Regions from separate parts of the Arthrobacter sp. YD2 genome, predicted to be linked through region 3. Evidence: riboswitches for the same ligand, from Rfam matches in the RefSeq annotation. Region 3 holds a riboswitch; each other region holds the start of a gene.
The links. Region 3 has a riboswitch for S-adenosylmethionine ahead of QWJ37_RS13480 (ABC transporter substrate-binding protein). Riboswitches for the same ligand answer to the same signal wherever they lie in the genome.
Positions count from the first base shown of each region.

Region 1: linked by a shared signal. The riboswitch ahead of QWJ37_RS03740 (hypothetical protein) and the one ahead of QWJ37_RS13480 (ABC transporter substrate-binding protein) in region 3 are both predicted to bind S-adenosylmethionine.
Region 2: linked by a shared signal. The riboswitch ahead of QWJ37_RS11820 (bifunctional o-acetylhomoserine/o-acetylserine sulfhydrylase) and the one ahead of QWJ37_RS13480 (ABC transporter substrate-binding protein) in region 3 are both predicted to bind S-adenosylmethionine.
Region 4: linked by a shared signal. The riboswitch ahead of QWJ37_RS00720 (cobalamin-independent methionine synthase II family protein) and the one ahead of QWJ37_RS13480 (ABC transporter substrate-binding protein) in region 3 are both predicted to bind S-adenosylmethionine.

Region 1 is NZ_JAUHHB010000001.1:757,614-764,605, reverse strand. Features, by position in the region: gene QWJ37_RS03775 (SGNH/GDSL hydrolase family protein) at 1-170, shown strand, start outside; gene QWJ37_RS03770 (transcriptional regulator) at 224-532, opposite strand; gene QWJ37_RS03765 (hypothetical protein) at 532-987, opposite strand; gene QWJ37_RS03760 (ATP-dependent DNA ligase) at 1,058-2,125, opposite strand; gene QWJ37_RS03755 (alpha/beta hydrolase) at 2,136-2,687, opposite strand; gene QWJ37_RS03750 (LLM class flavin-dependent oxidoreductase) at 2,779-3,798, shown strand; gene QWJ37_RS03745 (hypothetical protein) at 3,844-4,137, shown strand; SAM riboswitch class IV at 4,401-4,533, shown strand; gene QWJ37_RS03740 (hypothetical protein) at 4,549-4,980, shown strand; gene QWJ37_RS03735 (VOC family protein) at 5,061-5,495, shown strand; gene QWJ37_RS03730 (hypothetical protein) at 5,543-5,713, opposite strand; gene QWJ37_RS03725 (CPBP family intramembrane glutamic endopeptidase) at 5,814-6,575, opposite strand; gene QWJ37_RS03720 (NAD(P)H-hydrate dehydratase) at 6,660-6,992, opposite strand, start outside.
Region 2 is NZ_JAUHHB010000003.1:159,554-166,545, forward strand. Features, by position in the region: gene QWJ37_RS11810 (SRPBCC domain-containing protein) at 1-114, opposite strand, end outside; gene QWJ37_RS11815 (homoserine O-acetyltransferase) at 222-1,340, opposite strand; gene QWJ37_RS11820 (bifunctional o-acetylhomoserine/o-acetylserine sulfhydrylase) at 1,356-2,672, opposite strand; SAM riboswitch class IV at 2,752-2,868, opposite strand; gene QWJ37_RS11825 (VOC family protein) at 3,030-3,680, shown strand; gene QWJ37_RS11830 (hypothetical protein) at 3,851-4,795, shown strand; gene QWJ37_RS11835 (sugar-binding domain-containing protein) at 4,908-6,905, opposite strand; gene QWJ37_RS11840 (MFS transporter) at 6,911-6,992, opposite strand, start outside.
Region 3 is NZ_JAUHHB010000003.1:526,981-533,972, forward strand. Features, by position in the region: gene QWJ37_RS13465 (hypothetical protein) at 1-312, opposite strand, end outside; gene QWJ37_RS13470 (hypothetical protein) at 426-2,318, opposite strand; gene QWJ37_RS13475 (hypothetical protein) at 2,468-3,157, opposite strand; SAM riboswitch class I at 3,732-3,821, shown strand; gene QWJ37_RS13480 (ABC transporter substrate-binding protein) at 3,926-5,617, shown strand; gene QWJ37_RS13485 (ABC transporter permease) at 5,621-6,580, shown strand; gene QWJ37_RS13490 (ABC transporter permease) at 6,599-6,992, shown strand, end outside.
Region 4 is NZ_JAUHHB010000001.1:130,283-137,274, forward strand. Features, by position in the region: gene QWJ37_RS00705 (amidase) at 1-1,133, shown strand, start outside; gene QWJ37_RS00710 (MsnO8 family LLM class oxidoreductase) at 1,208-2,191, opposite strand; gene QWJ37_RS00715 (peptide MFS transporter) at 2,422-3,891, shown strand; SAM riboswitch class IV at 4,015-4,142, shown strand; gene QWJ37_RS00720 (cobalamin-independent methionine synthase II family protein) at 4,159-5,364, shown strand; gene QWJ37_RS00725 (hypothetical protein) at 5,416-5,628, shown strand; gene QWJ37_RS00730 (hypothetical protein) at 5,709-6,068, opposite strand; gene pgm (phosphoglucomutase (alpha-D-glucose-1,6-bisphosphate-dependent)) at 6,190-6,992, shown strand, end outside.

The DNA.
Region 1 (6,992 bases), on a different contig from region 3:
ACGAGTTTGCCGGGCACGGCGTGGGAGCAGCGGATTCCTGGATCCGGCTCGAAGGCGGCCAGTTCGACCTCCACCCTAACGAAACGGGTTACCGGGAGGGCTATCTGGCAGCGATCCTCGCGGACGCCGGCAGCGAGTTCTCCGCCCCGGGATGCCGCGGCCGGCACTGAACCTGCGGACGGCCTGCCACCCTGCCCGTAGAAGGCCGGAGGCAGGAAACCGGTCAGGCGCCGTCGCCCTCCGGACCGGAAATAACCTCGCGCAGGAAGGCCACATGAGAGTCAAAGGCCGCCCTGCCTTTGACGGTCAGCTCCGCCCAGGTGTGGGTCCGTCCGGCCAGCCCGGGCCCCTTGCTCAGCTTGACGTACCCGGCCTGTTCGAGTTGCTTCAGGTGTTTACTCAGCGTGGGATCGCTGACTTCGAGGGTGTCCCGGAGCAGCGCAAATTCGGTGCTCCCCAGCCGTGAGAGCAGTCCGCAGACCCGCAGCCGGACGGGGCCGTGCACTACCTCGTCAAAACGTGCCGCCGGCATCAGGGCTGCCCGTGGATGGACCGGACCAGGGCCCGCTCCATCCGGAGTCCGAGCACCAGCGTGGCTGCGAAGGTCAGCAGGGCTGCCGCGAAGAGGAGGGCCATGGAGCCTCCTGACTTGGAGACAACCATGCCGATCCCTACTGCGAGCGCAGCACAGCCAATGAATGTCAGGGCAACGCGCACGGACGCAGGGTAAGCCCACGGATCAGCCCGGGTTCCGGTGATCAGCGGACGCAGCATCCCCAGCAAAACCAGGGCAACTGCGGAAAGGGCGAACCCTGCGGATTCCCAGGGCCCCAGGCCGAAGGAGAGCACAAAGCCCGATATGCAGCAGGACTGGAGCAACACGTACCAGAACGGAGCTCCGGTGGACCCGCTGACTGCCGCCCCGTCGGCGTCCAGCGCCTCGAGGTGGTGTCTTGCGGTCTCCGGGGTGACATCTCGACTTTCCATATCGGCAACTCTAGACTTTCCAATCCGGAAAGTATAGACCCCGGCGGAAATCCGCCAATCCCTCTCCCCGTCAGGCCCCGAGCACCTCTGCCAGATCAAACTTCACCGGCTCCTCCAGCTGGTCATACGTACAGGATTCCGGTGTGCGGTCGGGCCGCCAGCGCACAAACCGGGCCACGTGGCGGAACCGTTCACCCTCCATGTGGTCATACTTCACCTCCACCACCCGCTCCGGACGCAGCGGAACAAAGGAGAGATCCTTCTTCCCGCTCCACCGGCTGCCTTCGGAGTTCCGCGGCGTGCGGGTGCCGCCCTCCTGCTCCTGTGCGGCCCAGGGATGGCCGTCCTCCTCAGCGACCAGGGGCTGCAGTTCCTCGAAGAGCTCCCGACGCCGGTCCATGGAAAAGGCCCCTGCCACGCCCACGTTGGTGAGCACGCCGTCGTCGTTGTATATCCCCAGCAGCAGCGAACCGATCAGGTCCGGGCCGGATTTGTGTACCCGGTAGCCGGCGAGCACGCAGTCGGCTGTGCGTTCGTGCTTGAGCTTGGCCATGGTGCGCTTGTTCGGCGCGTAGGGTCCGTCCAGCGGTTTGGCCACCACCCCGTCCAGCCCCGCACCTTCGAAGCGCTCGAACCAGTCCCGGGCCAGCGCCGGATCGTCCGTAGCCGCTGTCACGGACACCGGAGCCTTTGCTGCCTTGAGCGCCTGCACGAGTGCCTCGCGCCGTTCGGCGAACGGCTTGTCCGTGTAGTCGGTATCCCCCAGGGCCAGCAGATCGAACGCCACGAACCGGACCGGCGTTTCTTCCGCGAGCAGTTTCACGCGGCTGGCGGCGGGATGGATGCGTTGCTGCAGCAGTTCGAAGTCCAGCCGTTTGCCGTCCGATGCCACCATGACAATTTCGCCGTCCACCACGCAACGCTCCGGGAGGTTGGCTTTAAGGGCTTCCACGAGTTCGGGGAAGTAGCGCGTAATGGGCTTTTCGTTCCGGGACCCGATTTCGACGTCGTCCCCGTCCCGGAAAATGATGGAACGGAACCCGTCCCACTTGGGCTCGTAAAGATAGTCCCCCTCAGGGAGGGAACTGACCGCTTTGGCCAGCATGGGCGCAATGGGAGGCATCACCGGAAGTTGCATGAGCCCATTCTTATCCGAGCGGAGCCCGTTCCCCCAGCCCTGCGAGGAAGGCGGTAAGTAAATCCCTGCCCTGTTCCCAGTAGCCGACGCCGCTTTTCTCATTGATGTGGGCCAGTTCCCCCGCGCAGATCACGGGAACCCTCCATGCTCCGGCCATCGCCTCTGCTGCCGGCAACGCACAGTACGGGTCACTTTCGCTGGCCACGAGCAGAGCCGGAACGGGCAGCTCCTGCAGCCGCGGATTACGGAAGGTTCCGGCCGGTGCCGGGAAGGATGCGGCGGCGGGATCAGGCGGGCTGACGAGGAAGACGCCGCGGGCGCCACCGGGATTTCGCAGCAGCCATTCTGCGGCAGCCAGGCAGCCCAGGCTGTGCGCCACGAGCACGGTGTCTCCGTGCCGCTCTCCGGCGGCCCGGTCCAGCGCCGCCATCCAGTCCTCCAGCTCGGGTTCATCCCACGACGACGGCGCGAAACGGGTGACGTTGGGCAGCTCCGCTTCCCAGCGGCTCTGCCACTGGTCGGGTGGTGAGCCGTTGTAACCCGGGACCATGGTGATGTGCACTGTGCCTGTTTCCTTACGGTGGTTTCGCGGCGCCCGGCCGCGGGTCTGGACGGCCGGGAATACCGCAGAGTGCTCCGGCGCTGTGGCTGATATGAAACGAATAGGGTTCCTGTCCTTCGGACACTACCGGAACGCACTGGGGTCCCGGACGCCCAGTGCCCGGGACGCAGTATTGCAGCAGATCGAGCTGGCGGTAGCCGCGGAGGAAATCGGCGTCGACGGCGCGTACATGCGGGTACATCACTTCGCGCCGCAGTTCTCCGCCCCGTTCCCCACGCTTGCCGCCATGGCGGCCCGGACCAGCAAAATCGAACTCGGCACCGGCGTGATCGACATGCGCTACATGAATCCGCTTTCGATGGCGGAAGATGCCGCAGTGGCGGACCTGATCAGCGGCGGACGGCTGCAGTTGGGCATCAGCCGGGGATCCCCCGAGCCTGCCCTGCGGGGTTATGAGTCCTTCGGTTACGTGCCGGGGCCGGACTCCACCGACGCGGACATGGCTCGCCAGCACACCGAGGTGTTCCGTGCCGCCATTGCCGGTGCCGGGGTGGCCCAGTCCGATCCGGCAATGACCGGGACAACCGCCCCCATGGCCATCGATCCTCTTTCTCCCGGTCTGCCTGAGCGCATCTGGTGGGGTTCGGGCACCCGGGCCACGGCCAAGTGGACCGGTGAGCAGGGCATGAACCTGATGAGTTCCACCCTGCTGACCGAAGACACCGGAGTTCCGTTCGACCAGCTGCAGGCCGAGCAGATCGAGGTCTACCGCAAGGCCTGGGCCGACGCCGGCCACCAGGGCACGCCGCGGGTCTCCGTGAGCCGCAGCGTCATCCCTCTGGTGACCGGGGAGGACCGGCATTACTTCGGTCTTCGCGCGCAGGCCGAGGGACGTGACCAGGTGGGCCACCTCGACGGGGGCCTCGCCCGGTTCGGCAAGAGCTACATCGGCGAACCCGACGTGATCGCTGCCGAACTGGCCGCTGACGCTGCCGTGCAGGCCGCAGACACCGTGCTCATCACCGTGCCCAATCAGCTCGGCGTGGACTACAACGCGCACCTGCTCGAAAGCATCGTCAAGCTCGTGGCTCCGGACGCCGGCTGGCGGTAACGGGGCGGTGTGAGGAATCGCTCCCTGCTCAGTAGGATCAAACGTATGGAGAGCGATCGCCACCCCGCAGATGAGGGGTGGGTGTTTGCCCCTGCACCGCCGGACACGAGTACCTATACGGGCCTTGGGACAATCACCGTCGACGGCGAGACGTTTGCAGTGCGCAGGCGTGACGAGGATGGAACGATTCTCTATGACTGGGTCTCGGGACCCAACAATGGTTATGGATTCAACGCCCTCGGCAGGCGTGAACCGCCCACGCATCAACAGCACGTGGCCGCTATTCGCGATTTCCTCTCGTCCATTGACCCCGCGACGGGGTACTTCCACGACCCGTAGGCTCAAGACTGCCAGCTGAATTGGTGATTGAGGCTAGTGCCTGACAGGCAAGTCAGGGTGCCATCGCCCAGACGAGATGCCGTGTGCCGGACGGGCCGGGTAAGGCGGCTTTATTAACTCTCGCGAGCTCTGCGAGCGGGAGTTTTCGTTGCCGCCGTCCCGGTCCGCCCGGCGCACCGCCGCCCGACGCCGCACGACCACACCAGACCCTGATATTGCGTCTCTGTCGAAATGTCGGTGCCCTCGGTTACAGTAGTTTCTAGCTTCACGAGATGTGGCCTCCGCCCGGTTCGCCGGGCATAAAAGCTCCGACTGGCCCCACACCAACCCCACTGTTCGGCGGGTGGTTCGGATGACGAAGCGGCCTGCTCCAACCGGTGCAGGCAAGGACAACCTGAAAAGGAACCCACTGTGAGCATGTCCAGTGTCAGCAACTCCGGCTTCAACCCCGATTTCAACAACTCCTCCATCAGCAGCAGCTGCTCCGGTTTCGCGCCCGGCCACAACGTCCATTGGATCCACCGCCGCCGGCTCGAGGCGTGGGATCAGTGGTCCGACGTCGAGGTCGCAGCCGACCCGGAGCTGGACCTCATCCACCTCGTAATCGACGGAACGCAGCAGCTGATGTGGTTCCACAACGTGGGCGCCGTGGCCGCCGCCCTGGACGCCGCCGTCGACACACCACAGTGGTGCCAGCGATACTCCACACTGATGGTGCCCGGCGGTTTCGGCTCGGATGCCCGGAGCTCTTTTTTCTACTTGGCCCGGCCGGAGCGGGTGCTGCCCTGCATCGGCTCTCCGGTCCGGGCTCCCGAAACCGAGCGGATTGACGGCCAGGCCTGATTCCCGGCCGGTGAATATGCGGACTGCATCTGTCCGCATACCAATGACGGCCGTGCTGTTCGGGTTCTAGCCTCAATGCCATGACGAATATACAGATCTGCGTTGACTGCACCGATGCCCACCAACAGGCGGATTGGTGGGCCGAAACCCTGGGCTGGACGCTCGAGCCCGTGGACCAGGACTTCATTTCGTCCATGCTGGACCAGGGCTTGGCGAACCCGGAGGACGTTATCGAGCACAACGGTGTCCGGGTCTGGCGGGACGGCGCCGCCATCTGTCCTGCCGACGAGGTGGGCCGGAAGGACCGGTTGCGCATCCTGTTTCAGCCGGTTCCCGAGCCCAAAACCGTCAAGGACCGCATTCACCTGGATGTCCGGCTCCAGGGCCAGGATAAGGACGCGGCCCGGGCCGCCTTGGAGGAACGGGGTGCGTCCTTCCTGACCGAAGCAAGCCAGGGGCCGCACTCCTGGTACGTCATGGCGGATCCCGAAGGCAACGAGTTCTGCATCAGCTGACGGGGTTGCCGGGGACAGGCGGCGCAGGCCGCAGGCCCCCGGCCGCGTCAGTTAACCGTTCCGGTGTCTCCGCGCAACTCTCCGCGCAGCTGGGCAATCCGCAGCCGGAGGAAAATGATCACGAGTACCAGGGCCCAGACCACAAGGACGGCCACTGCGACCACCAACAGGAAATACAAAATTACGAACACTGCGCCGATTCCTGAGCCTACTGACACGCCGATCCCCCGATTCTGTGTGCCGGCCCCGGGACGGGTCCGGTCCTGCCACCGATGCTAGGGCATGGCTTCCTGCCGGGGCCGCATTCCCGCGGCGAGATTACTGCTGCAGCAGTTCCGGCGGAATGGCGTAGATCAGCACCACGCTGAGCAGGTTCTTCGCAGCATGCACGCCGTAGGACAGCATGAAGTTGTTTCCTGCCCATACGTACAGCCCGACCAGGACGGCACCGGTGGCCAGATAAGGCATCAGGACCGGCAGTGACAGGGATTCCTTACCCACAATGTGGATGGAGGCGAAGAGCAGGACGGACAGGATGCTGCACGCCCAGATGTTCCAGTAGCGGCTGAGTTTGCCGATGAGCAGGTGCCGGAAAATGTACTCCTCCACGAAGGGCGCCAGGATGACGACCAGCGGCACCACCAGCCAGGGAGACATTTCGGTGACCAGCCCCTGCACAGCCTCCTGGTTCACGGCGGTTTCGGCCTGGCCGGCGATGATCACGCCCACCATGGAAGCGATGATTGTGAGGATTACGCCAATCGGGATCAGGGCAGCGGTCAGCACCGGCCGGGTGGCAAGGACCCGGGTCTCGCGGGCAACATACCGCCGGGCGGCAATAAGGGCCAGAATTCCAGCGACCGCATAGAAGCCCAGATTGATGACGTAGGCCGCCACCACCGGGTCCGGAATCAGCACCGAGAGCCCGGGAATGTTGATGGGCACAAAACTCAGCAACAGCAGGAACAGGACGTAAAAGCCCGCCGCGACGCCGTCGCTGCGGGTGAACCGGTAGGAAAGCCACGGGATTTGTGCCGCTGCCCGCCCCGACGGGCCGGTCCGGTATTCGTTAGCTGTCATCACCTCAGGATAAGAGGCCGTGCCGCCCCGTGCAGCCCGTTCTTGGTTCAGCGCGTACGGCGGCCGCCAAAACGCGCCCGCTGCCTAGTTCAGTTCCGCAATCACAGGCGGCATGGCCTCCAGCAACTCGCGTGCCAGGAAGCTGAGGGGTCCGCGGGACGCCGAGAGCCGGTCCCCCGCCACGGCGTGCAGGTAGGTGCCCCAGCATGCCGCCTGTTCCGGCGTCGCCCCGCGGGCCAGGAAACCGCCTACCGCACCGGCCAGGACATCCCCGGAGCCGGAGGTCCCCAAACCGGGATTGCCGGCGGGTACTTCCCAGCTGGAACCCTCCGGTGCCGTGATGAGGTTCTGGGCCGTCACCACTGCCGAGTACTTCCGCGCCACCTCCAGCGAGGCGTCAGCCATGTCCAAAGACTC
Region 2 (6,992 bases), 370 kb from region 3:
GTGGGGCGCGAAGTCCATGTCCGGCCACCAGGCGGCGCGGTTGTCCACGAGCGTGTGCCAGAGCACCTGCGGTGAGCACCGGGCACGTCCGGAAAGGTGGATGCGGTCTGTCATGGGAAGAGTTTTCGCCCGGACAGGACCCGTTGGCAAGGGAGGAATTCCGGTACCGAGCGTCCGCGGCAGGGATTGCCTCCGGCGGTGCCGGGCGTTCCACCGTTCCGCTAGGCGAAGAAGGCTGCCTGCAGCGGGCCGGCGATCTCCCGCACGTTGGTGAGGAAACCGTCGTGCCCTATCGGGGCGCGGATCAAATGCACCTGTGTGCCGCGCGGCAGTGCCGCAGCGAGGTCGGCCGATTGCTGCGGAAAGTAGAGGCGGTCTGATTCCACGGCAGCCACAAAGAATTCCGCCGTCGTCCGCGCCAGGGCCTGGCGCAGCGAGCCGCGCCCGCGGGCGACGTCGTGCCCCATCAACGCTTCGGTCAGGACCAGGTAGGTGTTGGCGTCGAAACGGCCGGCCAGCTTGCCGGCCTGGTGGTCGAGGTAGCTTTCGACGGCGTATCGGCCCCGTTCAGCGGGCAAAACGGCGCCGAAGGGGTTCTCGTCCTCCTGCGGGCTGCGCCCGAACCGGTATTCGAGCTCCGGTTCGGACCGGTAGGTAATGTGGGCGATCCGCCGGGCCAGGCCGAGGCCTGCCAGGGGCGGGTTCCCGTTGTAGTAATCGCCGCCGCTGAAGTCCGGGTCCAGCCGGATGGCGGCAATCTGCGCCTGCGCAAAGGCGATCTGTTCGGCGGTGCTGGCCGGGGTTGCCGCGATCACGGCACAGCGCTGCACCCGGTCCGGCTCCGTGGCCGCCCATTCCAGCGCCCGCGCCCCGCCCAGGGAGCCGCCCAGCACGGCATGCCAGCGGGCAATGCCAAGGCGGTCCGCCAGCCGTGCCTCGGCCCGCACGGCGTCTCGGATGGTAACCAGCGGGAACCGTGAGCCCCACGGCAGGCCCTGCGGGTCCAGCGAGGACGGGCCGGTGGAGCCGTAGCAGCCGCCGATCATATTCGCCGCGACCACGTAGAACCGATTGGTGTCCACGGGCCGGCCCGGCCCCACCAGCTCATCCCACCAGCCGGGCTCATCCGTGTGCCCGCGGGCCACATGGGTGCTTCCGGTGAGGGCGTGGGCCACAAACACGGCGTTGCTCGCGTCCGCGTTCAGCTGGCCCCACGTCTCATACCCGAGGACGACGTCGGGCAGGTATCCGCCGGTTTCCAGTTCAAGTCCGCCGATCGAGGCGAACCGCAGCACCCCGTCCACGGCGGTGGCGGGGTACTGCGGTGCAGAATGCCGAATAGTCACGGTGCCCCGTTACGCGCCCTTGGCGGCCCGGAAGCCGGCCTCGAGATCCGCGAGGATGTCGTCAATGTGCTCGATGCCCACGGAGAGCCGCACGAGCCCGGGGCTGACTCCGGCGGCGAGCTGCGCCTCGGCTCCCAGCTGGCTGTGCGTGGTGGAGGCCGGATGGATGACCAGCGAGCGCACGTCACCCACGTTGGCCACATGGGAGTGCAGTTCCAAACCATCCACGAACCGCTTGCCTGCTTCCACTCCCCCGGCAATCTCGAAGGACACAATGGCCCCCGTTCCGCGCGGGCCGTACTTGCGTCCGCGTTCGAACCACGGGCTCGACTCCAGGCCCGCGTACGCAACGGACAGGACGTCGTCGTGCGCCTCCAGCCAGTTGGCAACCTCGACGGCGTTGGCCACGTGCCGCTCCACCCGCAGGCTGAGGGTTTCCAGGCCCTGGGCAATAAGGAACGCGTTGAACGGTGAGACCGCCGAGCCGAGATCGCGCAGCAGCTGCACACGTGCCTTGAGGATGAAGGCCAGGTTGGCGCCAAGCGGGCTCCCGACCCCCAGGTCCCGGGCGTAGACCAGCCCGTTGTAGCTCTCATCCGGTGTGTTGAAGCCGGGGAACTTCTCCGGGTCCGCCGCGAAGTCGAAGTTCCCCGAATCCACGATGACGCCGGCAATGGAGGTGCCGTGCCCGCCGAGGTACTTGGTGGCCGAGTGCACCACAATGTCCGCACCCCATTCAATGGGGCGGATGAGGTACGGCGTGGCGAGCGTGTTGTCCACGATCAGCGGCACCCCGGCCTGGTGTGCCACGGCGCTGATGCCTTCAAGGTCCAGTACGTCCTGGCGCGGGTTGGACACCACCTCGCCGAAGAACGCCTTGGTGTTGGGCTGCACCGCGGTGCGCCACTGCTCCAGGTCATCCGGGTCCTGCACAAAGGTGGTCTCGATGCCGAACTTCTTCAGCGTGTGCTTTAACAGGTTGTACGTGCCGCCGTACAGGCTGGGGCTGGCCACAATGTGGTCACCGGCCTGGGCCACGTTCAGCAGGGCGAAGGTTTCCGCGGCCTGTCCCGAGGCCAGCAGCAGTGCGCCGACCCCGCCTTCCAGGGACGCGATCCGGTTCTCCACCGCTTCCTGGGTGGGGTTTCCGATCCGGGTGTAGATGGGTTCAAGATCGGCCAGGGCAAACCGGTTTGCGGCTGCCTCGGCGCTGGGAAAGACGAAGGACGATGTCTGGTAGATGGGCAGGGCGCGGGCGCCGGTGACGGCGTCGGGCTCCTGTCCTACGTGGATCTGACGGGTTTCAAAAGACCAATCTGCACTCATGATGCTCCCTCATTCCAGGGGCCGCACACTACCTTCGCGGGAACATCCGGGTACGCCGGATGTCCGGTGGGGTTTGTGGGACCCGCGCTTGCCGGACGCCCTTTTGGCGTGCGGCCAGGTCTTCACCCGGGGCACCCCACCGCGGTTGGAGGGTTGCCGGCCAGCAAGCCGGGGCTATCTGCTGGCACTCATGACCTGCACCCATAAAAACTGATCCGCTGAGGATGCGCAACCTTCGTGACTTTTCGTGAAAAAATAACCGGCCCCGTGTATAGATTTCGTGTCCTGAGGCAACTGGATTTCTTCTTAGGCTTCCCTTAGTCGAGACGGGCATCACAACGTGCCACAATGAGCCGCATGCGCTTGGACCATGTTTCTTATGCCTGTGAATCCGACGGTCTTTTGGCCACCACCGAGAGGATTGCTGCTGCTCTCGGAGCCGACTTCGTAAAGGGTGGCGTCCACCCCCGATTCGGTACCCGCAATATGATCCTGCCCCTGGCCAACAACCAATATGTGGAAGTTGTCGAGGTGCTCAACCACCCTGCCTCGGACAAGGCGCCCTTCGGGCAGGCCGTCCGCCAGCGCTCCGAATGCGGAGGCGGCTGGATGGGGTGGTGCGTTGCAGTCGATGACCTCTCGCCCTTCGAAGAACGCCTGGGCCGCCCGTCAGTGCCGGGCAACCGCAAATTCCCTGATGGCCAGGAACTCACCTGGCGCCAGATCGGCATCAACGGCCTGATCGCGGATCCCCAGGTGCCCTACCTGCTGCGCTGGGATGACGGCACCGAGGCACTGCACCCCTCCAATGCCCTGCCCGGGATGCCCGGTTCGGTGAAACTGAATTCGCTGACCATCGCCGGTTCGGCTGCCCGGGTCACTGACTGGCTGGGCCACCCGGTGGAGGCACCGCTGGAGGGCGTCGATGTCACCTGGATCGCTCCGGCCGGCACGCCCGGCATCATGTCGGTCACCTTCGACACCGCCAACGGCCGGGTGGAGATCTAGCTCCGGGGTTTTTCGGCCGGTTTGGGGTTTTCCGTCCGGTCTGAGAATTCCCTCCGCTGCAAAGTGGCAGGAATTTCCCAAACCGGTAGATTCTCTCTCCGAGCCGCAGGTTTTCCACATTTGAGCCTGGTTCGCTCGCATCTACGCCACCGCCCTTCCACCCTGAAGGCGTGAATCCCGAGCTCATCTTCGCGGCTGACGCCGATTCCTTCGGCTCAGGCCGCCGTTCCCTTGCCCTGCAGTGCCGGGCGGGGCAACTGGTGCGGCTTCGTGCCGGGATCTATATCGACGTCGAGGTATGGCGACAGCTCCGTGCCTGGGAAAAAGAGCGGGTACGTATCCAGGCAGCATCACAACAGGTGCCCGGGCAACGCGTCCTCGTCCAGCAGTCCGCCGCCGTCATTTGGGGGCTACCGGTGATCGATTCACCACCTGAGGTACTACTGCTGGCTTCCCCGTCCTCCCACGGCCGGCGCCGGGGCGGTCTCCACTGGACGGAACGTAAGCTGCTGGAGCCGCTCGATGTTGTGGAGGGAATGTCGCTGACCTCCCGTGCACAGACCGCTCTGGACATGGCCGCGTATCTGGCTTTCGAGCACTCAGTTCCGGCTATGGACAGTGTCCTGCGCCCGGACCTGGTGCACGGCCGCCCAGCCACGAACAAAGACGAGCTGGAAAAACTGGCTCGGAACCTGCCCGACATGGCCAAACAGACGAGGGCCCGGCGCGTAATCGACTTTGCCGACCCCCGGTCCGAGTCCCCAGGGGAATCGTATTCACGTGCAGTTCTGCACCGCCATGGTTTTCCGGTTCCGGAGCTTCAGTATGAATTTCTTACTTCAATGGGTCACTTCCGAACAGATTTTTATTGGAAGGACCAGCGGGTGGTCGGAGAATTCGACGGTGCAGTGAAGTACGGTGCCAACGGATCCGTACTCCCTCCGTCGTGGGACACGCTGATGCGGGAAAAACGTCGCGAAGACGCCATCCGTGCAACCGGGGTCGCTTTTGTCCGCTGGTCCTGGCGCGATATCCGCATGCCGGCGCAGCACCCGGAGAGCCTGGTCCACCGGCTGATCCAAGCTGGCCTGTCTCCAACCCGCCGCCAGCGCTGAACTCTCTGCCGGTTGGGAATTCCCTGCCGTTTTGGGAATTCCCTCCGCCGCAAACTGGCAGGGATTTCCCAAACCGGTCGATTGTCACGGACCGCAGCAGAAAACCCGCCGGTCACTGCCCCGCAGCACGGATCAGCCGGGCATTAACCTCCCGCAGCGTCCCGGCGTCGATCTTCAGCACCGCCCGGTCATAGGTGACCAGCCCGTTGACCTCGTCCTCGACGTCGGTGAGCTGGGTATAGACCGTGGCCGCGAGGCCGCGCGCCACCGCCGGTTCGATCTGCCGGGTATGCAGCCGGCGGTAAGCGCGCTGCAGCGCCTGCCTGGTCCGGAAGCTCCGATAGCCGAACTCCTTGGTATTGAACGTGTGTCCGGGGATGCGCAGGCTGTAGCCGCCGTATTCGGAGAGGACAACGGCGCGGCTGCCGCGCAGCCAGGCTTTCCGCAGCCGGAACGGCAGGAAATAGACGTGCAGGCTTTTCATGTCGCCGCCGCCCTGGTCATGCCAGCCACTGGCATGGTCGATGCTGCGGGTGGGATCCAGCCGGCGGAGCTGCGCGGTGACCGCGTTGGCGTCGAACTGGCCCCAGGCTTCGTTGAAGGGCACCCAGACGGCCAGGCTGACAGTGTTGCGGAGCAGCTCCACCGTGCCGTGCATCTCCGCCAGGAACTCGGCCCGGCCGGCTTCCTCATCACGGCCGAAGGCAAGATACGCGTTATCCCGCCGGTGCGTCCCTGCCACGGCAGGAGCGGTGACCACCGAATGCCGGTACGTGGTCCCGCCGTTGACCAGATCCTGCCAGACCAGCATTCCCAGCCGGTCGCAGTGGTAGTACCAGCGCAACGGTTCAATCTTGATGTGTTTGCGCAGCATGGTGAAGCCCAGGTCGCGTGCCCGTTCAATATCGGAAGCCAGCGCGGCGTCCGACGGCGCGGTGTACAGCCCGTCCGGCCAGTAACCCTGGTCCAGCAGCCCGGCGTGGAAGTAGGGGTGGCCGTTGAGCAGCAACCGCAGCCGCCCTGCGGCGTCAGGACCCATGCCGAAGGTCCGCAGCCCGGTGTAGCTCTGTACCCGGTCCACTTCGCGCCCGCCGTCGAGCAGCCGCACCTGAACGTCATAAAGAAACGGGTCCTCCGGGGTCCACAGGTGCGGGTGGGGAATGGCAAGGCGCAGTGGAACACCGGGGACGACGACGGCGCGCGCCACGGTCTGTCCGGCCGCGGAGACGGTGATCTCGGCGCTCAGGTCTGCTCCGCCTGCCGGGGTTCCGGCTTCGGAGGGCACGGCCACTCCGGCACTGCTCAGGTCCGCTCCGCCGGCCGGGGTACCGGCTTCGGAGGGCACGGCCACTCCGGCACTGCTTAGGTCCGCTCCCCCGGCCGGGGTTCCGGTGGAATCCGCCCCGGCCGCGCTGGCCTGGTTGCCGTTGTCATGCCCGGTGCTGGCGGTGCCCGCCGTACCGGCATCGCTGACCTGCACGGTAACCGTCAGCGAGTCCAGATCCGGCACCAGGGCCAATCCCCCGATGGATTTTCCGGGCACCGATTCGAGCCACACGGTCTGCCAGATGCCGGACTGCGCCGTGTACCAGATGCCGCCCCGGTCCAGCTTTTGCTTGCCACGGCTGTGGTAGCCGGTGTCGCTGATGTCCCGCACCCGGACCACGAGCTCCTGCTCTGCGCCGGGTTGCCCGGCCAGCGCCTTGGTGACGTCCAAGCTGAACGGCAGGTAGCCGCCGTCGTGCCCGCCTACTGGAACACCGTTGACCGTGACGGTGCAGCTCTGGTCCACGGCGCCGAAGTGCAGCAGCACCCGCTCCCCCGCCAATCCTGTATCCCCGGCGAAGTCCGCGGGCAGGATGAAAGTGCGCCGGTACCAGAGCGCCTCGGAAGGCTGCAGCTGCCGGCCGACGCCGGACAGCGGTGCCTCCGGGGAGAACGGCACCAGAATCTGCCCGTCCCAAGCGTCCGGCGCCTCTTCGCGTCCGCCTGCAGTGATGGCGTATTCCCAGTACCCGTTCAGGTTCAGGTAGCTGTCGCGCACGAGCTGGGGCCGGGGGTATTCCTGCAGCACGGCGGCCGGATCCAGGTCCGTTCCCCACTCGGTCATCAGTGTCACGGGGCTGTGTTCTCCTTCTTTTCGGCAGTTTTTTGCCCGGCCCCGGTTGCCGGCCCGGATGCCGCACCGGCGGCAGGC
Region 3 (6,992 bases):
GGCCGTATCCGGAGAGCGCAGCTGAACTTCGTAATGTCCCGCCGGTGCGGGGTCCCGCACCTTTATCTGGAAGCGGCTGTCCCGGTACTTCGCCTCCAACTCCCGAACGAGCGGGTCCGGCTCAGTTCCCTCACTCAAAGTAACGGTGGTCGCGCCGTGCCAGTTCACAGCAGAGTCACCACACTTGATCAGAACCCCGTCCGGCATTTGCTCGATCCCGGCCACTAAGTCCAAAGGAAGCGAATCGGCGATCTCCAATTCCATGGCCTGTGTTCGGGCCTTTGCGTCCTGCCAGGTCAGCTCTGATGCCACGGATGTGTTCCCTTCGGTAGGACTTGCTGGTGTCGGCGTCTCCGCCGCGTTGCTTGCACAGCCGACGAGGCCTAGCAGCAGGATCATTGCTGCGGCGGTGCATCTGGCTCGGGTCATTGCATTACCTCTCGGAGCGCATCTTCCAGCAATTCCGCATTGTCCTTGCTGTTCGTTGTGGGGAGCGAATGGTCCTCAATCGGAGTGCTGTCAGGCCAGAAGGTCCCCTCATTGGGGACGGCATACTCGTGATTGGTGAATGCATCATGTTCGCTGGGAATCTTGTCATCCCAGACCAATCCCCTTCTTTGTGCCCAGAGCAGGGCATCCGTACCGTAAACGTAATTCGAATAACTAGTATCCTCGTCCGGCTCCCATTCTTCGTGCATCCCCGCCCCGGACAGGGACAGGGACTTGTCATATTCCGCCCCGTGGATTTCCGAACTGGTGAGGTTGACGTAGCCCCAGCTGTGACCGATGCCAACCTGCTCGGTGCCCTGCAAGGCCGGGTCGGTGAGCATTCCGTGCTGAAAGCCGGCCAGCTGTCTGCCGGCGTCGTAACCCATCTGCGGATCATTGGCTTCCAGGAGTCGCCGGAGGTCCTCCCCGCCTTCCTCCTGATTCTCCCCGGGGAAAAGCCCGTCCTTATACACAAATGCCACCGTATTCGGGGCCATACCCACCATGTAGTTCGCGAAGTCCTGGACTCCTCCGGTATAGAAACTCTTCATGCTCGTGAACGTGCCGGGAACATACGTGATCGTGCGCTGCGTGTCCGGGCCCGGGGTCCCGAGCATTTCAATGATCCGCGATTCGCCGCGGTTGTACAGATACAGCTGCACCTGGCCGGCTTCGACCCTTTTCAGGTACTCGATTTCCTTCATCAGCATCGCCTCGCGTGCCTCGGAGTCGCCGCCGATCTCCCGCAGACGGGCCAGCTGCGCCTCGGCAATTTCAATGTCCTTGACCGCGGCGATGCTGTTGGCGTGCACGCGGGCCAGTGCCGGCACCCCGTCGAGGGACCCGAAGACCTTCGGCGCCGATTCCAGCAGCACCAGCTGCTGAGCCGTGAAGCCGTTGGCCGCGTTGCCCGAGGCCTGCAACTCGGCCCACCACTCGGCGATGCGTTCTGCTGACACCGACGGCAGGTGTGTGAGCCACGCCGGATTCTTCGACGCCACTTCGAGGTCAACCGGCGAGGCCGTTTCGAAGAACTTCAGAAGTGCCTCCCCGCGCACGGATCCGGGGGAAATGGCCAGGGCCAACGCCGTGGAGGACAGCTCCACCGAACCGGCCAGGTCACCGTCCTGCCCTGCGGTGCTGAAGGCCTGCCCGATCTGCCACAGCTTTCCTGCGTCGTCACGGTCATCCTGGTTGTATTGGGAGACCGCCGGCCCGAAGGTGCCGACGTCGATCACCACCCAGGAACACGAGTTCCGGAAGCTGTCCAAAGCCCGGACAACATCCTGGCAGACCGGTTCAGCCGCATCCTCCTGGTCAAAGATCAGCGATGCTGCCTTCTTCAGGGCATCCGGCACTGCGGAACTCGTGCCCGGCGTCCCGCTGACTGCCCAATTGTGGAGCTGGAAGACCATCGATGGGAAGGCCACCTCGGGGCGGGGCACCTCGGACTCGAACAACTCCCCCGGGGCTGAAAACCCCGGAAGCCGGTCCCGGAGGTAATCGGCGCCAGCGGCTACCATGCCCTCCTCAAGCAGCTTGAACAGGGTCCTCGCCTGCTTTTCCTTGAGGTCCTGACGGGCCTGTTCGGCCTGGGTCTTCGCGAACCGAACCTGACGGGCAACATCCTCCAGCGCGCCGATCAGGATGTTCCGTGCTGCCAGCTGCGCTGCGGCATTCCGGCGGTACGAGTCCGCGAACGGGCCGCGGAATTCTTCCAGCGCTTCTCCCGTAGCCGAGGCCCGCGGACCGCGCTGCTCACCCAACGCAGCGGCGGCCTCGTCACAGGCCGCTATGAGCTGGTCAGCCGTGCCAGCATCAAAGTCCATTTCAGGATCCCCCATCCCCCGGCAAGCACTTCCGCTTCTGAGCCGCAGGATAAACAGTACATGTACCGCCCCCGGCGAAGCCTGCCCGATCCGGGGTGCGGCGGATCACCGGACGCCGTGCGCGCCGGCTGGATTCTCCGGTTCCTGCCTCACTCCGGCCGGGCCGGTTCCAGAGGCGGGTCGTAGCACTCGGCCACCACCGCCGCAGCCGGTCCGGCGGTTGCGGCAGCAGCTTCCCGGACCATCCCGGCAAAGGACGCGGGTCCGCAGACGTAAATCCAATCCGGGTGCAGGGTAGCCAGGACGCCCAGCAGATCCTGAGCGGTGACGCGCCGGCCCTGGCTGCCGGCATCCCACAGCCGCAACTCAACGGAGGTTGCCAGCCCGCCGGCTGCAAGAACGTCGCGGACCGTGTCGCATTCATCGCTGCGGCCTACAAAAAACAGGGCGGCGCGTTCATACTGCCGTGCCGGGTCCCGCAGCAGCCTCCCCAATAGGCCCAGACCGGAGGCCAGACCGGAACCGGCGGCAACGAACAGGGGGCGGCGGACGGAGCCGGGCAGCAGGATGCCCGGGCCCGGCCGGGAGATGGACAGCACCGCACCGCCTGCCGGGTCCAGCATCGCCGCGCTGACCAGCCCGCGTGCGCTCCGCTTCACGTAGAGGGTCATGGTGCGGCTCCCGCGGTCTACGGACAGCACCGCAAAATAGCTGGTATGCACCCCCGTTGCGGCGGCAGCGGAAACAGCAACGTGCCCTCCTTCCAGCAGGTCCTTTTCATCCAATTCAGCGGGCCATTCCAGCTGTACCAAGGCTGCCGTTTCATGGACCGAATACACGCGATGGCCTGGAATCTTCCAGCATATTTCCGGGGCGGTGGATATACCCATTTAGCACCAATCCTGACGTTTATAAAAGGGTTTTAAAAATGTGGTTGATTTTTGCGCAGCCTTCGCGTCCGGCCCGGCGGGTCCGCATGACGGCGGCGGATTCCCCACCCCTGAAGCCGGTGAACGGCAACCGGCCGGTACCGGCTTTCGCCTTGCTGTCGGCAGGGACGAAACGACCGGAGAGAATAACTTCAGCAGGCGGTCACAATGGTTTACAAACAGCCGCCGGGGATATATTTCCCGCTATTCATAAACCCCTAGTTCCAGCGAGGCAGCTGAGATATCCGGGGTCCGGCGGAAACGGGATGTGCAGAACCGTACTCCCAGCCGGCACCGCATTGTCAAGCCCGGCCGGGCCCGGCAAAAAGGAACAAAACAATCCTCCGCCAGGTCCTTCGCGCGCGCGGTAAGGGCCCATCAAAAACTGTCTTTGTCATCAAGGGAAATATTTCGTCACCGGCCTTGCGGACCGGGTCCGGGCGGGTTTGTATGGGTCCTGTCCGCACAACCTGTTTTGGACGACTTACCATCCAGAGCGGCTGAGAGACCTGGCTCGTTGACGTCGCAGCAACCACCCTTCGGGGGACGGTGCTAATGCCAGGACCGATGGAGAAACCTCATTCACCGTTGGTCCATGACCGCTGCTTTGCCATGCGGTGATGGCCTCCAACGTGCCTGGATGCGGTGTGCCTCGGTGATGACTGAGAGGACCGCCCCATGCTTTACCTGAACCAGACAGACCCTCACCCCGGACCAGGGGCCACCCCCGATACCGGGGCGCTGCTGCGGCGGCGCACCGCCCTGAAGATCGCCGCCGCTTTCGCGGCGGCAGCCCTGGCCCTGACCGGCTGCCAGCAGGCGGCGTCGGACCAGGGCCCCGGAACCCGGGTGGCCGCCGGAACCCCGGTGGAGGGCGGCACCCTGATCTACGCCGAGGTCACGCCGATCAACAACTGGCAAACCCAGTCCGCCCGGTTTTACGAAAAAGCCAACGTGCTGAACAGCGTGCTGGACCGGCTGACCTATTTCGATCCGGAGTCAGGTGATCTGGTGCCGTGGCTCGCCTCCGAATTCTCAGCCAACGCCGAGCACACCGAGTTCATCTTCACCATCCGCCCCGGTGTCACCTTCAGCGACGGCACGCCGCTGGATGCCGCCGCGGTCAAAGCGAATCTGGACAGTTTCGGATTCGGTATTCCCGCTGCCCAGATCCAGCCGAACGTCGACTTCGCCGGCTATACCTCCAGTGAAGTGACGGCCCCGGACCAGGTAAAGGTCACCCTGGCCGCTCCGAATTCCAACTTCCTGCGGGCCACCTCCTCCGTCACCGCCGGTCTGGTCTCCCCGGCCACCCTGGGCCTTGACGCCGCCGGACAGTCCGCCCTGTCCCGCATTTCCGGTTCCGGCCCGTTTGTCTTCGAATCCGAGAAACCCGACGAGGAGGTGGTGCTGGCCAAGCGCGGGGACTACGCGTGGGCACCCGAGACCGCGGACAACCAGGGCGCAGCGTATCTGGACCGGGTGGTCATCAAGTACCTGCCCGAGGTGGCGCACCGGGCCGGTGCCGTGCAATCCGGTCAGGTGGACCTGGTCCGCGGACTGCAGCCGGCAGACGAAGCCGCACTGGCCGCCAGCGGGAGCCAGGTCCTGGCGCCGGCGGGAACCGACCTGACGTCAAACATGGCCGCTGTCCGGACCGGCAGCGGACGGCTCGCAGATCCGCAGGTCCGCCGCGCACTGCAGCTGGGCATCGACCGGCAGTCCATCAAGGACACCGTGCTTTCGGACAGTTACACCATCGCCGCCTCCGTGCTGAACCACGGGGCACCGGGATTCGTGGACCTCAGCGCTGAGCTGGCCTATGACCCGGAACAGGCCAAGGCCCTGCTGGACGACGCCGGGTGGACGGTGGGCGCTGACGGCATCCGCGATAAGGACGGCGAAAAGCTGGCCCTGACCGTCACCAGCTCCAACAACTCCGTGGTGATCAAACCGGCCTTCGAACTGATCGAACAGCAGTGGCGGCAGATCGGCGTGCAGCTGAAGAACCGGGCGGCGGACAACACGTTCCTGGCCACCGCCATGCCGGACCCCGCCGTCGAACTCTTCGGCACCCGGCAGTTCATATACGGCGGACTCGGGCCCATTTTCGAACCGGACAACAACACCATGACCCACACCTCGGACCCGGCACTGAATAAGCTCTTCGCCGCCGAGCGCGCAGCCGGGCCCGGACCGGACCGGGACCGGATCCTGGCCGAGGAGCAGCGTGCCCTGGTCCTGGAGCAGGCCTACTCCCTGGTGCTGTGGGACGAGGTGCAGGTCTACGGCGCAGGCCCGGACACGCACATTGACTTCACGTCCGGAACAGCGCCCATCTTCCAGGGCGCCTGGACGGCGGGGAGCTAAGCCGTGACCCGTTATCTGTTGCTGCGCACCGGCCAGGCCGTCCTGGTGGTGTGGCTGGCGTACACGCTGATTTTCCTTGCCGTGCAGCTGCTGCCCAGCGATCCGGTCACCATTTTCCTCACCGCGGATTCGGCCGTGGACCAGGCCGCCATCGACACCATGAAGGCCCAGTACGGGTATGACCAGCCGCTGGCGGTGCAGTACCTCCACCAGCTCGGCGCCCTGCTGCAGGGCGACGCCGGGTACTCGCTGACCTCCGGGGAACCGGTGATGCAGCGGATCGGCGGGGCGCTGGGCTCCACGCTGGCGCTGGCCGGATCGGCTCTGGCGGCCGCCGTCGTTATTGCCCTGGCAGTGGTGTCCGCCGCGGTGCTGGCACCGTCCGGGCGGGTGCGCCGGATCCTGGCGAACCTGCCGCCGCTGTTCTCGGCGGTGCCGGTGTTCTGGCTGGGCCTGGTCCTGCTGGAGCTGCTCTCCATCCGGCTGGGTGTGCTCTCCATTTTCCCCGACGGCTCGTTCCTGTCCCTGGCCGTGCCGGTGTTTGTGCTGGCCGTCCACGTCTCCGCGCCGCTGGCACAGGTGCTGCTGAAAAGCGCGGACCAGGTCTACCGGCTGCCGTTCATCGACGTGCTGCGGGCCAAGGGCGCTTCCCCGGCCCGGATCTTTTTCCGGCACGTGCTCAAAAACGCCGCCGGTCCCGCGCTGGCCATCCTGGGCATCACGGTGGGCACCCTCTTCGCCGGGTCCGTGATCACCGAAACCGTGTTTTCCCGCACCGGGCTGGGGTCCGTGGTGCTGCAGGCCGTGACCGCTCAGGACGTGCCGCTGGTCCAGGGGCTCGTCCTGCTGACCGCCGCGGTTTTTGTGGCAGTCAACCTGGCGGTGGACCTGATCCACCCGCTGCTGGATCCGCGCATCCTCACCGACGCACAGCAGGGCTCTGCCCGTGCCCTCGCTGCCTGAAACCGAAAAGGCGAACCGATGACCACACTTCTTCCTCCCGTACACGCGCCCGCCGCAGCCGCATCGACCGCCGCGCCCGCGCCGTCCCGACGTCCGGGCAAACCGGGCGTCCGGCCCGCACTGCTGCTGGCTGTCCTGCCGCTGCTGCTGATCGCTGCGTGGGCCGTGGCCCCGGGGCTGTTCACCGGCCAGGATCCGATCAGCGGTGTACCGCAGGAAAAGTTCCTGCCGCCCGGCGCCGGACACTGGTTCGGCACGGACCACCTTGGCCGCGACGTCTTCGCCCGCGTAGTGCATGGCACCGCCCAGACCTTCCTGACCGCGGGGCTGGCCGTGTCCATCGGCCTGCTGGCCGGCACCGCGGTGGGCCTGTTCGCGGCAACGGCCGGACGCGCGGCCGACGCCGTGGCCA
Region 4 (6,992 bases), on a different contig from region 3:
ACGTCGCGGGGGTGCGCACCACCATGGGCAGCGCCGCCCTTGCCCCGTGGGTCGCCGAGGCAGACGCGCCGCTGCCCGCCATCCTGCGTCGTGCAGGCGCCATCAGCCTGGGCAAAACCCAGGTTCCCGAGTTCGGGTTGAGCAGCTACAGCGAGAACCGGGTGGGGCCCCCTGCCCGCAACCCGCGGGACCTCCGGCTCAGCCCCGGCGGCTCATCGGGCGGCAGTGCCGCAGCGGTGGCCGCCGGGCTGATTCCCTTCGCGCCCGGAACCGACGGCGGCGGATCGGTGCGTATTCCGGCAGCCGCCACCGGCCTCGTGGGCCTGAAGCCGAACCGCGGAAGGATCCCGTCGGGTTCGGGCCAGCAGGACCTGGGCCAGTTTGTCGTGGCCGGCCCAATCGCCCGTACGGCTGCGGACGCAGGCCTGCTCCTGGATGCCATGGTCGGCGAACCCAACCACCGCGCCACGAGTGCCGCCCCGTCCGCGAACCCTTTTCTCGCCGCTGCCCTGCGTGCCGAGGGCAGCTTCCGGATTGGCGTTAGCACCCGTTCACCGTTCGAATCCCGGCTGGACATCAGCCTGGATGACGAAGCGCTGCAGGCGCTCGACGCCGGTGTGGCGGCACTGACTGCAGCCGGTCACGATCTGGTGGAAACGGACCTGCATTACGACGAGCGGTATCCGGATGCGTTCGAAGTGGTCTGGACGGCGTCGCTGGCCACGGCCCGGCTGGCTCCCGGCCGCGAGGCTGAACTGACGGAGCTGGCCGCCACCATGCGCCGACGGGCGCTTTCCCGCAGTGCCGCGGACCTGGTGTCCGCCATCGACGTCCTGCGCACCTTCGAAACCGACACCATCCGCCAGTACAGCGCCTATGACATGATCCTGACCCCTGCCCTGGGCATGACGCCGCGGCCGGTCGGCTGGTACACCGACGCCGGTGCAGACGAGGACTACGCGCGTCAGTGCAGGTACTCGCCCTTCACCTCGATGGTTAATGTCTGCGGGCTTCCCGCCATCTCCATTCCGGCCCTGGACACGCGGGACGGGCTGCCGATGGGCGTCCAGCTGATCGGCCGGCCGGGGGCGGAAGCCGATCTGCTGGCCGTCGCCGCCCAGCTCGGGCATTAGGCCCGCGGACGTCAGACCGGCCCGAAAGGCATCCGACGACGCGACCCCGCTTCCCGGCACGGCGTGCTGCCGGCTCAGGATGCGGCCAGCTCCGCGAGCAGCCGGTCGGATTCGCGCTGGCCGCTAATGTCGTAGGCTCCGCCGGTGGCCAGCGCCTCGTCGGCGCCGGTTGCGTCCAGCAGTTCCGCCAGGCGGCGGCGCACCTCGGGCGGGGTGCCGCAGATTGCATCCGCCAGGAAACCGCGGACCAGTTCCTGCCGGCGTTCCGGGCCCGTCACGGTCCCGTCGGTTGCCGCCAGCGCTGGAAACACACCCCGGGTCCGGGAATCCGCCAGGGCATTGGCTTCGGGCAGCAGCAGGCGGGTTGCGGCACTCCCGGTGGCGGCAACCGCCACGTTCACCGCTGCCAGCACGTAGGGCCGCGGGAACCGGCGGGAAGGCCGGAACCCTTTCCGGTACCGTTTCAGCGCGGATTCCGGGGAGCTGCGGAACAGTGCCGGCCCGCCCAAAACCAGCCCGAGCCCGGCCCGTGCCGCTATATCGGCGCCGGTACCGGTGGCCAGCACAAATACGGGCGTCTGGCCATGGTCCTGCGGCCTGGCGGTAATTGCGGCTGCCCCGTCCAGGTAGGCCAGCAATTCGGCCAGATGTTCCTCGAACTGTTCGGCTTCGGCTTTCCCCGCATGCAGCGCCCGGCGAACGGCAGACGTGAAACCGACCGAGCGTCCCACACCCAGGTCAATGCGGCCCGGATAGAGGGCATTGAGGGTTGCGGCCTGTTCCGCCACCACCAGCGGTTGGTGGTTGGGCAGCATCATGCCACCGGATCCGATGCGGATGCTTCGCGTGCGGGCAGCCAGGGCTGCCATCAGGACGGCAGGCGCCGAGCCGGCAATACCGGCCACGGCATGGTGTTCAGCCACCCAGAAGCGGCGGAACCCCAGTTTTTCGGCCGACTCGGCCCGTTCTGCCACCGCCTGCAGTGCTTCAGCCTCGGTGTCTCCCTCCCGGGAGTTGGCCCGGTCAAGGATGGAGACGGGGATATTCAGGGAAGCCATACCGGTGCCAACCCCGGGCCCGGCCGGGGAATTCCGGCACACTTGTAGGCAAATCAGTGTCCGGACACCAAATCCGGGCGTAACGGGGGGAGGTAAGCACGTAATCTCGCCAAAATCGAGCCGAAAACGGGTGAGCTTTCGCACACCTTCGCAGAGAACCTCCCCGGCTCCGGGCGGATTCCCCGGGATTGGGGGGCGCTCACCCGCTTCGGGAGTGGGACCATTAACGGGTGAGCCATACCCCCAGTAACCCAGGCGTCCAAGAAGCGCGTAAAACCTTCTTCGGCCATCCCCGGATGTTGGCCAATCTCTTCAGTGTCGAGCTGTGGGAACGATTCTCGTTCTACGGCATGCAGGGCATCCTGCTGTACTACATGTACTACTCGGTCACTGACGGCGGCCTCGGCATCGATATTGCTGTTGCAACCTCTCTGGTCGGCGCCTACGGCGGCGGTGTCTACCTCTCCACCATTCTTGCTGCCTGGCTGGCGGACCGCGTCCTCGGGTCCGAGCGCGTGCTCTTCTACTCTGCCGCCGTCGTTATGCTCGGCCACATTGCCCTGGCCGTCCTGCCGGGCACGCCCGGGCTGGCAGCGGGCCTGATCATGATTGCCCTCGGTTCCGGCGGCGTCAAAGCCAACGCCACCTCCCTGGTGGGCACCCTGTACGCGGAGAAGGATGAACGGCGTGACGCCGGGTTCTCCATCTTCTACATGGGCATCAACCTTGGCGCCCTGGTGGGCCCCCTCCTGACCGGCCTTGCCCAGGTGGAACTCGGCTTCCACTACGGCTTCGGCCTCGCCGCCGTCGGCATGGCCATCGGCCTGGTCCAGTACGGCATGACCCGCAAGTACCTGCCCGAGACCGCCCACGAAGTGGCCAATCCGCTGCCTCGGCAGCAGTACCTCAAGGTAGGGATCTACGCGGCGGCCGCCGTCGTCGTGATTGTCCTGGCCGTGGTGTTCGGCATCCTGAGCGCCGGCAACCTGGCCGTGGTGATGGCCGTTGTGGCCATCCTGGCCGCGGTTACCTACTTCGTCATCATCCTGGGCAGCAAAAAGGTCAACAAGCTGGAACGGCGCCGGGTGTACTCCTTTATGCCGCTGTTTATCGCCAGCGCCGCCTTCTGGGCCCTGTTCCAGCAGCAGTTCACCGTGGTGGCGCTGTACGCCGACACGTCCCTGAACCGGACCATCTTCGGCTGGACCATGCCGCCGAGCTGGGTGCAGTCGATCAACCCGATCTTCATCATCATCTTCGCAGCCGTCTTCGCTGCGGTCTGGACCAAGCTGGGCGACCGGCAGCCGTCCTCGCCGCTGAAGTTCGCCCTGGGCCTTGCCGTCATGGGCCTGGCATTCCTCGCCTTCATCCCGTTCTCCGGCGGCGGCGCCAACAGCACCCCGCTGCTGGCACTGGTCGGCATCCTGCTGCTGTTCACCTTCGCGGAACTCTTCATCTCCCCGATCGGCCTGTCCGTGGCCACCAAACTGGCCCCGGAGGTCTTCCGGACCCAGATGGTTGCCCTGTTCTTCCTCTCGGTTTCCCTGGGCACCACCCTCGCGGGCTGGCTGGCACAGTTCTACAACCCCGAGACCGAGGTCAGCTACTTCCTGTTCAGCGGCGGAACCGCCATTGTCCTGGGCATCGCCCTGGCAGCGGCGACCCCGGCCATCAAGAAGCTGATGAGCGGCGTGCGCTAGCCGCAGGGCAGCACCAACGCCTCCTCATGGACGGCGGCACCGGGATTTCCCGGGGCCGCCGTCCTTTTTGCGTTCCGTCATGTACTTGGTGCGGGCGGCACGGCATGGTTACGATGGCACCAGCTTCAGGAGACACGGCCGCCAAGCTCCGACTTGGCCGTGCACCAACCCCATGCTTCACGGGTGGTTCGGATGACGAAGCGGCCCGCTCCGCCTTTTTTTCAGGCATCCGGTGCGGGCAAGAGCACGAAATCCCAGAGGATTCCCATGCGTAAAAGCACTGACCGTATTCTGACCACCCATGCCGGTTCCCTTCCGCGCACGCCCGAGCTGCTGGCTGCCAATGCCGCCCGGGAGGCGAACCCTGCGGATACCGGGGGCTACGCGGAGCTCCTGCAGGCCGCCGTGACGGACCTGGTGCGCCGCCAGCAGCAGGCAGGCATCGACATCCCCAACGACGGCGAGTACGGGCACGCCATGTCCTCCGCAGTGGATTACGGCGCCTGGTGGTCCTATTCCTTTGCCAGGCTCAGCGGTCTCAGCGTGGCCGAGACTGGCATCTGGGAGATGGAACCCGTCCGCTCCTCGCCGGGCAACGTGGTCCTGACGAGCTTCGGCGACCGCCGCGACCGGCAGCGCTTCGCTGCGGCCTACACCGACCCGTCCTCGGGGATCACCACCGGGGCGCAGAAGATCTTCCCGAAGGTCACGGGTCCGGTGAAGTACACCGGGCACGACGCCGTGGCGGGGGATATCGCGAACCTGTTGGCCGGCCTGGCCGCGGCAGATCTGACGGAAGGATTCCTGGCCTCGCTTTCCCCCGGTTCCTGTTCCCGGATTGCCAACGAGTACTACGCCACGGAGGAGGAGTTCATCTACGCGTGTGCGGATGCCATGCGGGAAGAGTACAAGGCGATTATCGACGCCGGGCTGATCGTGCAGATTGATGATCCGTCGATTGCGGAGAACTGGGACCAGATCAACCCGGAGCCTTCGGTTCAGGACTACCTGCGCTTCACTCAGATCCGTGTGGAAGCGCTGAACTATGCGCTGCGGGGCCTGCCGGAGGATCGGATCCGCTTCCACCTGTGCTGGGGGTCCTGGCACGGGCCGCACACCACCGACATCGAGTTCCGGCATCTGGTGGACACGCTGCTGACGATCAATGCCGGGGGCTACAGCTTCGAGGCGGGCAATGTGCGCCACGAACATGAATGGCGGGTCTGGGAGGACACCAAGCTGCCGGCGGGCAAGGTGATCATCCCGGGCGTCGTCTCCCATGCCACCAACGTGGTGGAACATCCGGAGCTGGTGGCGGACCGGATTGAACGCTTTGCCCGGCTGGTGGGCCGGGAGAACGTCATCGCTTCCACGGACTGCGGCCTGGGCGGGCGGGTGCATCCGCAGATTGCCCAGGCCAAGCTTGAGGCGCTGGGGGAAGGTGCACGGCTGGCCAGCAGCCGCCTCTGGTAGCTAAAGTTGCGATCATAAGGTTGCTGATAGTCGAAGGCAGAGGAGGGCATCATGGCTGACACCAATGCGAAGGATCCCGGACCCGAACCGACCAATCCAATCGAGAACGCCGCCGACAACCTCATGCAGAACCTGGGCGAAGAGGTGCCGGACGGCAGCGGCAGCCAGGACCGGTCCGATCCGCGCACCGAGGTCCATTCGAACCTGGCCCAGGGCCTGAACGCCGATAACTCGAATTTCACGGCGAAACACAAGGACCGCTAGCCCGGTTCATCCGACTGCGGTACGCGGGAGAGTACTCCGCGTGCCGCAGTCCTTTACTTAAAGGCCCGTGGAAATGCGCGCTAACTGCCCAGACCGGCGCTGGTCAGGGTCAGCATTCCGGCGGCAGCGGACAGGAGACCCAGCGCGCAGACGGTATTGAACACCGTCCAGCCCTCCTGCCGCCGACCGCGGGCAACCAGGACGGCGGCGGCGGCCCAGGCTGCTGCGAAAGCCAGGACGGGCAGGACGCCGCCGGCAATCCCGGCGGCATCCGAGGCCCAGCGTGGCAGGGCAAATGCACTCCGCTGGGTCCAGGAGAACCAGAACACCGGCGTTGCACAGACGTACGCCGCGTTGAGGAAAACCGCGGCCGCGACGGTGCCGGGGCGCACGGCACGGGCGCGGACGCGTCCGGGGGCTGCACTGCCCTGCATGCTCATGCCTGTCCGCCTTCCCCGCCGGTCCCGCCGCTGTGTGGATAAGAGCATACGGCGGCGGCAGGCGATACACGCGTAGCAGTCCGTCTGCCGCCCCCGGTGTTTCTTTGGCATGCTTAGGGGTATGTCTAATCGTGCAGGCAACCGTGCCGAACCTTCCGACCTTGTAGACCTCACCGCGCTGTTGGACGCCTATTACGACGTCGCGCCGGACCCATCGAACATCGCCCAGCGGGTGGCGTTTGGTACCTCCGGCCACCGGGGTTCCTCCCTGAACGGCGCTTTTAATGAACGGCACATTGCTGCCATCACGCAGGCGATTGTGGAGTACCGCACCTCGGCAGGCATCACCGGGCCGCTGTTTATGGGCAAGGACACCCATGCCCTCTCCGAGCCGGCACAGAACACCGCCCTGGAAGTCCTCGCCGGCAACGGCGTGAACGTGCTTATTGATGCACGGAACGGCTTCACTCCCACCCCGGCCGTCAGCCACGCCATCCTGAAGTACAACGCTTCGCGGACCGATCAGGCGGACGGCATTGTGGTCACGCCGTCCCACAATCCGCCCGCAGACGGCGGTTTCAAGTACAACCCGCCCACGGGCGGTCCTGCCGGATCGGACATCACCAACTGGGTGGCGGACCGTGCCAACCAGCTGCTTGAAGCCGGCCTGGAGGGCGTGAAGCGCATTCCGCTGGGCGAGGCCCGTCTGGCCGACTCCGTAGGGACCTACGACTTCCTGCAGAACTACGTCCAGGACCTCCCCTCGGTGCTGAACCTGGATGCCATCCGCAGTGCCGGGCTGCATATCGGTGCCGACCCCCTGGGCGGTGCGTCAGTGGATTACTGGGGCGCCATTGCCGAAGCGCACCAGCTGAACCTGAGCGTGGTGAACCCCAATGTGGATCCGCAGTGGGCGTTTATGAC